2 regions of the Paenibacillus sanfengchensis genome follow, and region 1 is predicted to be linked to the other one. Evidence: riboswitches for the same ligand, from Rfam matches in the RefSeq annotation. Region 1 holds a riboswitch; the other holds the start of a gene.
What was found. Region 1 has a riboswitch for cobalamin ahead of V4U84_RS07490 (ABC transporter substrate-binding protein). Riboswitches for the same ligand answer to the same signal wherever they lie in the genome.

Region 1 (3,923 bases):
ACCGAGATGCAGCAGAGCGATCCTTCTCCAGGCCCCTTCCCGAAACGTCTTCGTTAAGCCCCGTTCTTCTGCTACAATGGTTCAGTGAATGCTTAGAATACCTAAGTCTTTTGCTTGACCGAAAACGATCGGCTCTAAGCGAGGCAAAGTAAGAAGGAGACGGGAACGTGGACTTGAACGAGAAGCCCGATAGCTATATCTACCCCTACGCGTGTCATGAGAACGAGAGCGAACTATGCAGGCTTGAGCTTCACAGTTTGTTCGGATATGCCCCCAGAGCTCATTTTTTTATGGAAAGCGGAACTGCCATCGGAGCAAATCGGAGCCCTTTTATTTCCATGGAAATGAAAGTATTGGGAAGGTGCGGCTCCCTCGAGGGGATTCTCACTCTTGCGGAGAAGATCGACTTAAAGGGAAAGACTTTTAAAGTGAAATATATTAAAAACGGAGTCCCTCGCAGCTATGAGGACCAGCGTCAGTTGGAGAGAACAGTGGGAGCCCGGATCCGGGGCAGGGCGGAGATGCGGCAGCCGGATATCCTGTTCGGTCTTTTACACGACGGGGAATCATGGAGGCTAGGAGTCTGTCATCCCACGGACCCTATTTGGCAGAGACACAAACATAAGCCCCGGAATTATTCGACAGGGCTTTCCGCGGCTATGGCCCGGAGCCTGGTTAATATCGCGGTCCCTGCCACGGCCGGAATACGGGCGATCGATCCCTGCTGCGGGATGGGCAACGTTCTGATCGAAGCCCTTTCCATGGGGATCGAGATTGTGGGACGGGATCTTAATCCGCTCGCTATTCGCGGAGCGAGGGTAAATCTGGCTCATTTCGGGTACCGGCACGAAGAACTTGTCAGTATCGGTGATATGAATGAAATTGACGGGCATTTTGACGCGGCGATTTTAGATATGCCTTACAATTTATGCTCCGTTCTTCCCCTGGAAGAGAAGCGGGCGATGCTATCAAGCCTGCGCCGGTTCAGCGACATTTCGGTGGTCGTATCCACGGAAGAGCTGGAACCCGAGTTGGAGCGGGCGGGTTTTCAAATTCAGGGCTTCGCCAAAGTAACGAAGGGGGCTTTTGTGCGAAGCATCTGGGTATGCCATAGCTGATTGGGGGCTTATCACGAGCCAGCTGAATACTTGGACGAACCGCACAGCGGAGCCGCTCTTTCGTATTGTAAGTTTACGGCTTTTCCCCTATAATCCAAAAGAGATAGATCGCCTGGATTCAAGCGAATAAGAAGTACCCGTCGGTCCCGAAGCCCGCTTGTTTTGCGAGCCCAGGGTTAAAAGGGAAGCCGGTGAAAGTCCGGCACGGTCCCGCCACTGTATACAGGGACGCGCCCATGCATGCCACTGTCTTACGCCACAGTACGACGGGAAGGCGGGCGTTCGTCGGTACCTGGAAGTCAGGAGACCTGCCCACGGGAATGTTAGACGGTCCTTCGAGGAAAGGATGACGTTCTGCTTAGAGGACGGACCCGAGCGTTCCGGCACAGGAACATGACGGCTCCGCTATAACTTTGTAGACGTAACCCATCCGCAGGATGGGTTTTTCTTCATGAAGAGACATCAAGTTTCGCTTTATGTCAGGCAGACCAGTCAAGAACTACAGAACACAGAAGGAGCGAAAGAGATGAAAAAGTGGACCAAGATCTGGGGGATCTGGCTTCTGGCCATTCTGTTGCTCGTCACCGCAGGCTGCGGGGCGAACGGTAAAAATGCCGCGGAGAACGGCAATGGCGGACAAGCTCAGCAGCAACAGGAAACGCCAAAGGATACGTCGAACGCAGCGGACCAAGAGAGTCCGAAAACGACTTATCCGCTTACGGTAAAAGACGGGTACGGCAGCGAATTTACGTTCGAATCGGCGCCGCAGCGCATCGTGTCTCTGGCACCGTCGGAAACCGAAGGGCTGTTCGCTTTGGGGCTGGACGAGCAGATTGTCGGCGTTTCCGACAATGACGATTATCCGGAAGCCGTAAAAGACAAGCCGAGAATGGGCGGCTTCCAGGTTAATGTGGAAGCGGTCGTTGCGGCTCAGCCGGATCTGGTGCTGGCGGGGAACCTGGTTGGCGAGGATACGGTGAAGAGTCTGACGGATCTCGGTTTGAAAGTGTTACGTTCCAACGCGAAAACGATGGAAGAGGTCATGGCGAACATCCGGTTGGTCGGGCAAATTACGGACCGTCAGAAGGAAGCCGGCGAGGTAACCGGCCAAATGCAGGCCGAACTGGATAAGGTAAAAGAAGCGGTGGGCAAGCTGCCGGCCGATCAGAAGAAAAAGGTCTATATCGAGTTCTCGCCAGGATGGACGGTCGGTAAGGGCGAATTTATGGATGAAATGATTACGCTGGCCGGCGGGGAAAATGTCGCTTCCGATATTACCGGCTGGAGCGAAATCAACGAGGAAAACATTATTAAGGCGAATCCGGATGTTATTCTTTACGCCAAAAGCGTCGTTGACGAGAACAACCGGACGCTCGCCGACATCATCAAGAGCCGTGGAGGCTGGGATAAGATCACCGCGATTAAGGAAGGTCGCATTATCGGATTGGACGACAATTTGTTGAGCCGACCCGGTCCGCGCGTGACCAAAGGGCTTATTGATGTGGCGAACGCGATTTATCCGGATTTGATTAAGCCGTGAGGACCAAACTGGCAGGCTACGGATTTATAGGCCTCGGGCTGCTGATTCTTACCCTGCTGGTCTGTGTGGGATTCGGCTCCGTCAAAATGCCGATCCTCGAGATCGCGAAGATCCTGCTTCATCGTCTTCCGGGCATCGGCCATTGGATCGAGCCGACCTGGAATACGGCTTCGGAGCAGATCGTCATGCAAGTCCGGCTGCCCCGCGTGCTCCTCGGCCTGCTGGTCGGGGCGTCCCTGGCGGTTGCGGGTGCGGCGTTTCAGGGCGTGCTGCGCAATCCGCTTGCCGAGCCGTTTACCCTCGGGGTTTCCTCCGGTTCGGCTGTGGGCGCGGCGGTATTGATTTTTTTCGGGTGGCAGTTTTCGATCATCGGGGTGTTTACCCTCCCGGTCGTCGCTTTTCTGACCGGGGCGGCTACGCTATGGATCGTCATGTGGCTGGCCCGGGAGAACGGCAAAATCCCGATCGAAAATCTGATCCTGTCAGGTGTGGTCATGCAGTCCTTCCTGGGTGCCGTCGTCTCGTTCCTGACGGCGATGTCCAAGGAGATCGTGAACCAGATCATGTACTGGACCATGGGGAGCTTGAGTCTGCGGGGATGGTCCTATACGGCCATCCTGCTTCCGTATCTGGCGCTGGGAGGTTTGTTTCTCTGGAGCAGGGCGCGCTCGTTGAACCTGTTTGCCTTGGGGGAGCGGGAAGCGGCCCATTCCGGGCTAAACGTGGAATCGACCAAGCTGATCATTCTCCTCGTCGCTACGCTAATGACGGCTGCGGCGGTTTCCGTATCGGGGGTCATCGGGTTTGTCGGCCTCGTCGTGCCGCACATGATCCGGTTGATCACCGGACCCGACTATCGCCTGATTATCCCGCTCTCTGCGATCGGAGGCGGTATTTTCATGATGTGGAGCGATTTGGCGGCCCGTTCGTTGCTTGCGCCCACGGAAATCCCGCTCGGGATCGTAACGGCTTTTGTCGGAGCGCCGTTTTTTGCTTATCTGCTGTATCGTAAAAAAAGCGCAAGGGAGAAGGAGCTGTCATGATCCAGGTTAAGAAGGTCACCAAGTGCTACGGGAAATTCAAAGCCTTGCAGGACATTGACTGGAGCATTGCCCCGGGGGAGTTTTGGGGCGTGATCGGCCCGAACGGCAGCGGGAAAAGCACCCTGCTCAGCTTGCTTTCCGGCGTCGAAGCGCCCGATCGGGGGGAGATCTCCTTGGCCGGGCGCTCTTTGTCCTCCTACGGCCGAAAAGATCTGTCCCGGA
Region 2 (3,923 bases), on a different contig from region 1:
TTCCTCCTCTTATCCGATAAGTCAAGGGTACAAGGGAATTGAACACTCAATTGTGATATAAATCACATAAGTAAAAATAGTTCATTTGGCTACGACCAAAACCTTAATTATGCAATTTCAATATATGAAAAATTCACAATAGAAAAAGCATTTTGCGCGTACCCAGATCCTCACAATTTTAAGTTAAGACCACCGTATCTTGTTCTTTTACCAATCCAGTAAAACAGGGGAAGATGGTCCGGTTGTACAAATTTTAGACTTCAGTTATATTGATCTATAAGAAACAGGGGGGACGGCTATGGCATTTATGCTTGCGCAGCGGGCTTATCTGAAGCTATTTCTGATCACGAAAGTGGAACAGCGCAGGGGTTACGGCTATCAAATGCTGGAGGAATTGAAAGAAGAGTTCAAGCCGTTCGGCTACGTACCGCCGCAGAGCGAAATCTACCGGGCCCTCCACGAACTGGTGCAGGAAGGGATTCTATACAGGACCAAGCATTTGAAAGGCAATGACCCCAGCGTCGATTTTCAAGAGATCGTGCTGTACCATTTTACCGACGATGGAGCGGAAAAAGCCAAACTCTACAAAAAGCAGGTCAAAGCGGATCTTGACCGCTGCATCGGCATGCTGAACAAAGCGGTAGCGGATAACTTTAATTAATTTTAGTTGAAACTAGTAGATCCCGATAAGATTACTGTTGAATTATCCGGCGACATCCGTTAGTATTGAGTTCATACTTAAAACTGCATAATGTGGGAAGAGGTGCTTCAGCCGCGGCTGAAGCTTAAAAGGGAAGTCCGGTGAAACGCCGGCGCGGTCCCGCCACTGTAACGGAGGAGCCGTCATGCGAGAAATGGCCACTGATGTCGAAAGACACTGGGAAGGCAGCGTGATCGGCGATGACTCCGAAGCCAGGAGACCTGCCTTTTCCGGCAACACTGCTGTACCTACGGGAGATAGGGAGGTGTTAGAGATTCGATCCATCGGACAATTATACGAAGGTCTTCTTTAGCATTGCCTAAAGAGGGCCTTTTTGATTTCTTGCCGCATTTATTGCTATTTTCGAAAGACATATGTTGAGGAGGCTTATAATTATGGGTAAAATATCGAGCGGAAATTTGGGTTTCCCCAGAATCGGCAAACAGCGGGAATGGAAAAAAGCGATCGAAGCGTACTGGAGCGGAAAATTGGAGGAGGCGGAGCTTCACCGCCAGTTAGCCGAAATTCGCAGCGAACATTGGAAATTGCAAAAGGGGAAAGGGATCGATTGGATTCCGGTGGGGGATTTTTCCTACTATGATCAGGTTTTGGATACGGCCGTAATGTTCGGACTTGTGCCCGAACGCTTTGAATACAGCGGCGGACCTGTTCCGCTCGAAACATACTACGCGGTGGCCAGAGGCAGCAAAACCGCTGCTGCCAGCGAAATGACCAAATGGTTTAACACGAACTACCATTACATCGTCCCCGAGCTGGGAAACAGGGAGCCGGAGCTTACGGCGAATCTCCCGCTCCAAGCCTACCGTGAAGCCAAAGAGAAGCTGGGAATCGCCGGCAAGCCGGTCGTTCTCGGATTATATTCTTTTCTGAAGCTGTCCAAAGGCGCGTCCGGAAGTCTTCGGGAATGGAGCCAAAAGCTTTTGCCTTTGTACGTCACCGTTTTGCGCGAACTGGACCAGGAAGGTGCGGCATGGATTCAAGTCGATGAACCGGCGCTCGTTACTTTCGTATCGGATGAGGATTTGGCGCTGCTTCAGGAAATCTATAGTGCGATTTCGGCAGAGCTGCCGCAAGCCGGGATCTTGCTGCAAACGTATTTCGATGCCGTCGAACGGTACGAGGAGATTATTGCACTGCCGGTTCGCGGGATTGGCCTGGATTTCGTGCATGGGCGGGAAGGCAACTTGCAAGCCCTTCGGCAACACGGTTTCCCGGCCGGCAAGACGTTGGCTGCGGGAGTGGTGGACGGCCGCAACATTTGGCGGTCCGATCTGCCCGCGGTCCAGGATTTCATCGGCGAGATTGCGGGGCTGCTGTCTGCGGATTCCGATCTGATTGTCCAGCCTTCCTGCAGCCTGCTGCATGTGCCGGTTTCGGCCCAGGGAGAGGAGGGATTGCCGGAGGTGCTCAAGGATGCCCTGGCCTTCGCGGAAGAGAAGCTGGATGAAGTCGCGGCGTTGCATCAGGCGCTGCAAGGCGAAACCCCGGCCCTGCTGGCGGAAAGCCGTCAGGCCCTGGAACGCTTGAACGCGGACCCGTCGCGCAGCCGCAAAAACGTCCAGGAGGCGGTTCGAAGCATCGCGGAGCAGCCTTCCGAACGGATTAGTCCGTTTGAGGTACGTCGGGGGGAGCAGCAGCGCGTGTGGAACCTGCCGCTTCTTCCGACAACGACGATCGGAAGCTTTCCGCAAACCGCCGAAGTTCGTGCGGCCCGTCAAAAATGGCGCAAAGGCGAATGGACGGCCGAACGGTATGACGAATTCATTCGCGAAGAGATCCGCACCTGGATCGACATCCAGGAGGAAATCGGCCTGGACGTGCTGGTTCACGGCGAATTTGAGCGGACGGATATGGTTGAGTTTTTCGGGGAAAAGCTGCCTGGCTTTGCGTTCACCAAAGGAGGATGGGTCCAATCGTACGGCACCCGCTGCGTGAAGCCTCCGCTCATTTATGGCGACGTGGAATTCGATCGCCCGATGACGGTGAAGGAGACGGCTTTTGCCCAGTCCTTGACGAAGAAACCGGTCAAAGGCATGTTGACGGGTCCGGTGACGGTATTAAATTGGTCGTTTGTCCGCAGCGACTTGCCGCGGGAGACTGTAACCTACCAAATCGCCTTGGCGCTGCGTAAAGAAGTAGAGGCGTTGGAAGAAGCGGGCATAACGATGATTCAGGTTGACGAGCCTGCGCTGCGGGAAGGGTTCCCGCTAAAGCCGGCTGACCGTGAGGCCTATATCGATTGGGCGGTCAAGGCCTTCAAAATCACGACATCCTCGGTCCGTGACACTACGCAAATTCATACGCATATGTGTTATTGCGAGTTCCACGACATGATCGATGCGATTCGGGATCTGGATGCCGACGTGATCTCGATCGAGACGTCACGCAGCCACGGGGAGCTGATCCAGAGCTTCGAGGAGAATACGTATCCGCTCGGCATCGGGCTCGGCGTGTATGATATCCACAGTCCGCGGGTGCCTGCCGAAGAGGAAATGATGGCGATGGTCCGCAGGGCGCTGCAAGTCCTCGATCCGGAGCTGTTCTGGATCAATCCGGACTGCGGACTGAAAACCCGCGGGCGGGAAGAAACCGTCGCCGCTCTAAAAAATATGGTTTCGGCCGCCAAGCGCAGCCGGGAAGCGATCGGTTCGTCCGTTTCCGCCAAATAAATAGGGTTTGGCAAACAACATTTGACATAGTGGATATTCCTTTGTTACTATACTAAATATAGTACGAGAATATTAGTTAGCTAAAATAAACTTTTTGGAGGAAAACCGCTATGTCACATGTTTTGTTTATTAAAGCCAATAACCGCCCGGTCGAGCAATCGGCAACGGTCAAGCTGTATGAAAGCTTCCTGAAAACGTACAGAGAAACTCATCCCGATGATCTGATCACCGAGCTGAATCTGTTCGAAGCCGAGCTCCCTTACTACGATAACGATATGCTGAACGGACTGTTCAAGCTGGGCAAAGGGTTGTCGGTTACGCCGGAAGAGCAAAAAGCGGCCGATCTGGCAAACACATACCTGGATCAGTTTTTGAACGCCGATAAAGTCGTTTTCGCTTTCCCGCTGTGGAACTTTACGATTCCGGCGCAACTACTGACCTACCTGTTCTATTTGAATCAAGCGGGCAAAACGTTTAAATACACGGAGCAAGGGCCGGTTGGCCTGATTGGCGACAAGAAGGTTGCCCTGCTG

Region 2: it holds a riboswitch for cobalamin, as region 1 does, so the genes downstream of both, metE (5-methyltetrahydropteroyltriglutamate--homocysteine S-methyltransferase) here and V4U84_RS07490 (ABC transporter substrate-binding protein) in region 1, are expected to answer to the same signal.

The regions. Positions count from the first base shown of each region.
Region 1 covers NZ_JBAGJC010000003.1:276,974-280,896, reverse strand. Annotated here, with positions in the region: gene V4U84_RS07500 (TIGR03915 family putative DNA repair protein) at 1-57, shown strand, start outside; gene V4U84_RS07495 (TRM11 family SAM-dependent methyltransferase) at 168-1,118, shown strand; cobalamin riboswitch at 1,243-1,448, shown strand; gene V4U84_RS07490 (ABC transporter substrate-binding protein) at 1,645-2,658, shown strand; gene V4U84_RS07485 (FecCD family ABC transporter permease) at 2,655-3,701, shown strand; gene V4U84_RS07480 (ABC transporter ATP-binding protein) at 3,698-3,923, shown strand, end outside.
Region 2 covers NZ_JBAGJC010000001.1:141,232-145,154, reverse strand. Annotated here, with positions in the region: gene V4U84_RS00650 (helix-turn-helix transcriptional regulator) at 299-661, shown strand; cobalamin riboswitch at 745-943, shown strand; gene metE (5-methyltetrahydropteroyltriglutamate--homocysteine S-methyltransferase) at 1,096-3,390, shown strand; gene V4U84_RS00640 (FMN-dependent NADH-azoreductase) at 3,501-3,923, shown strand, end outside.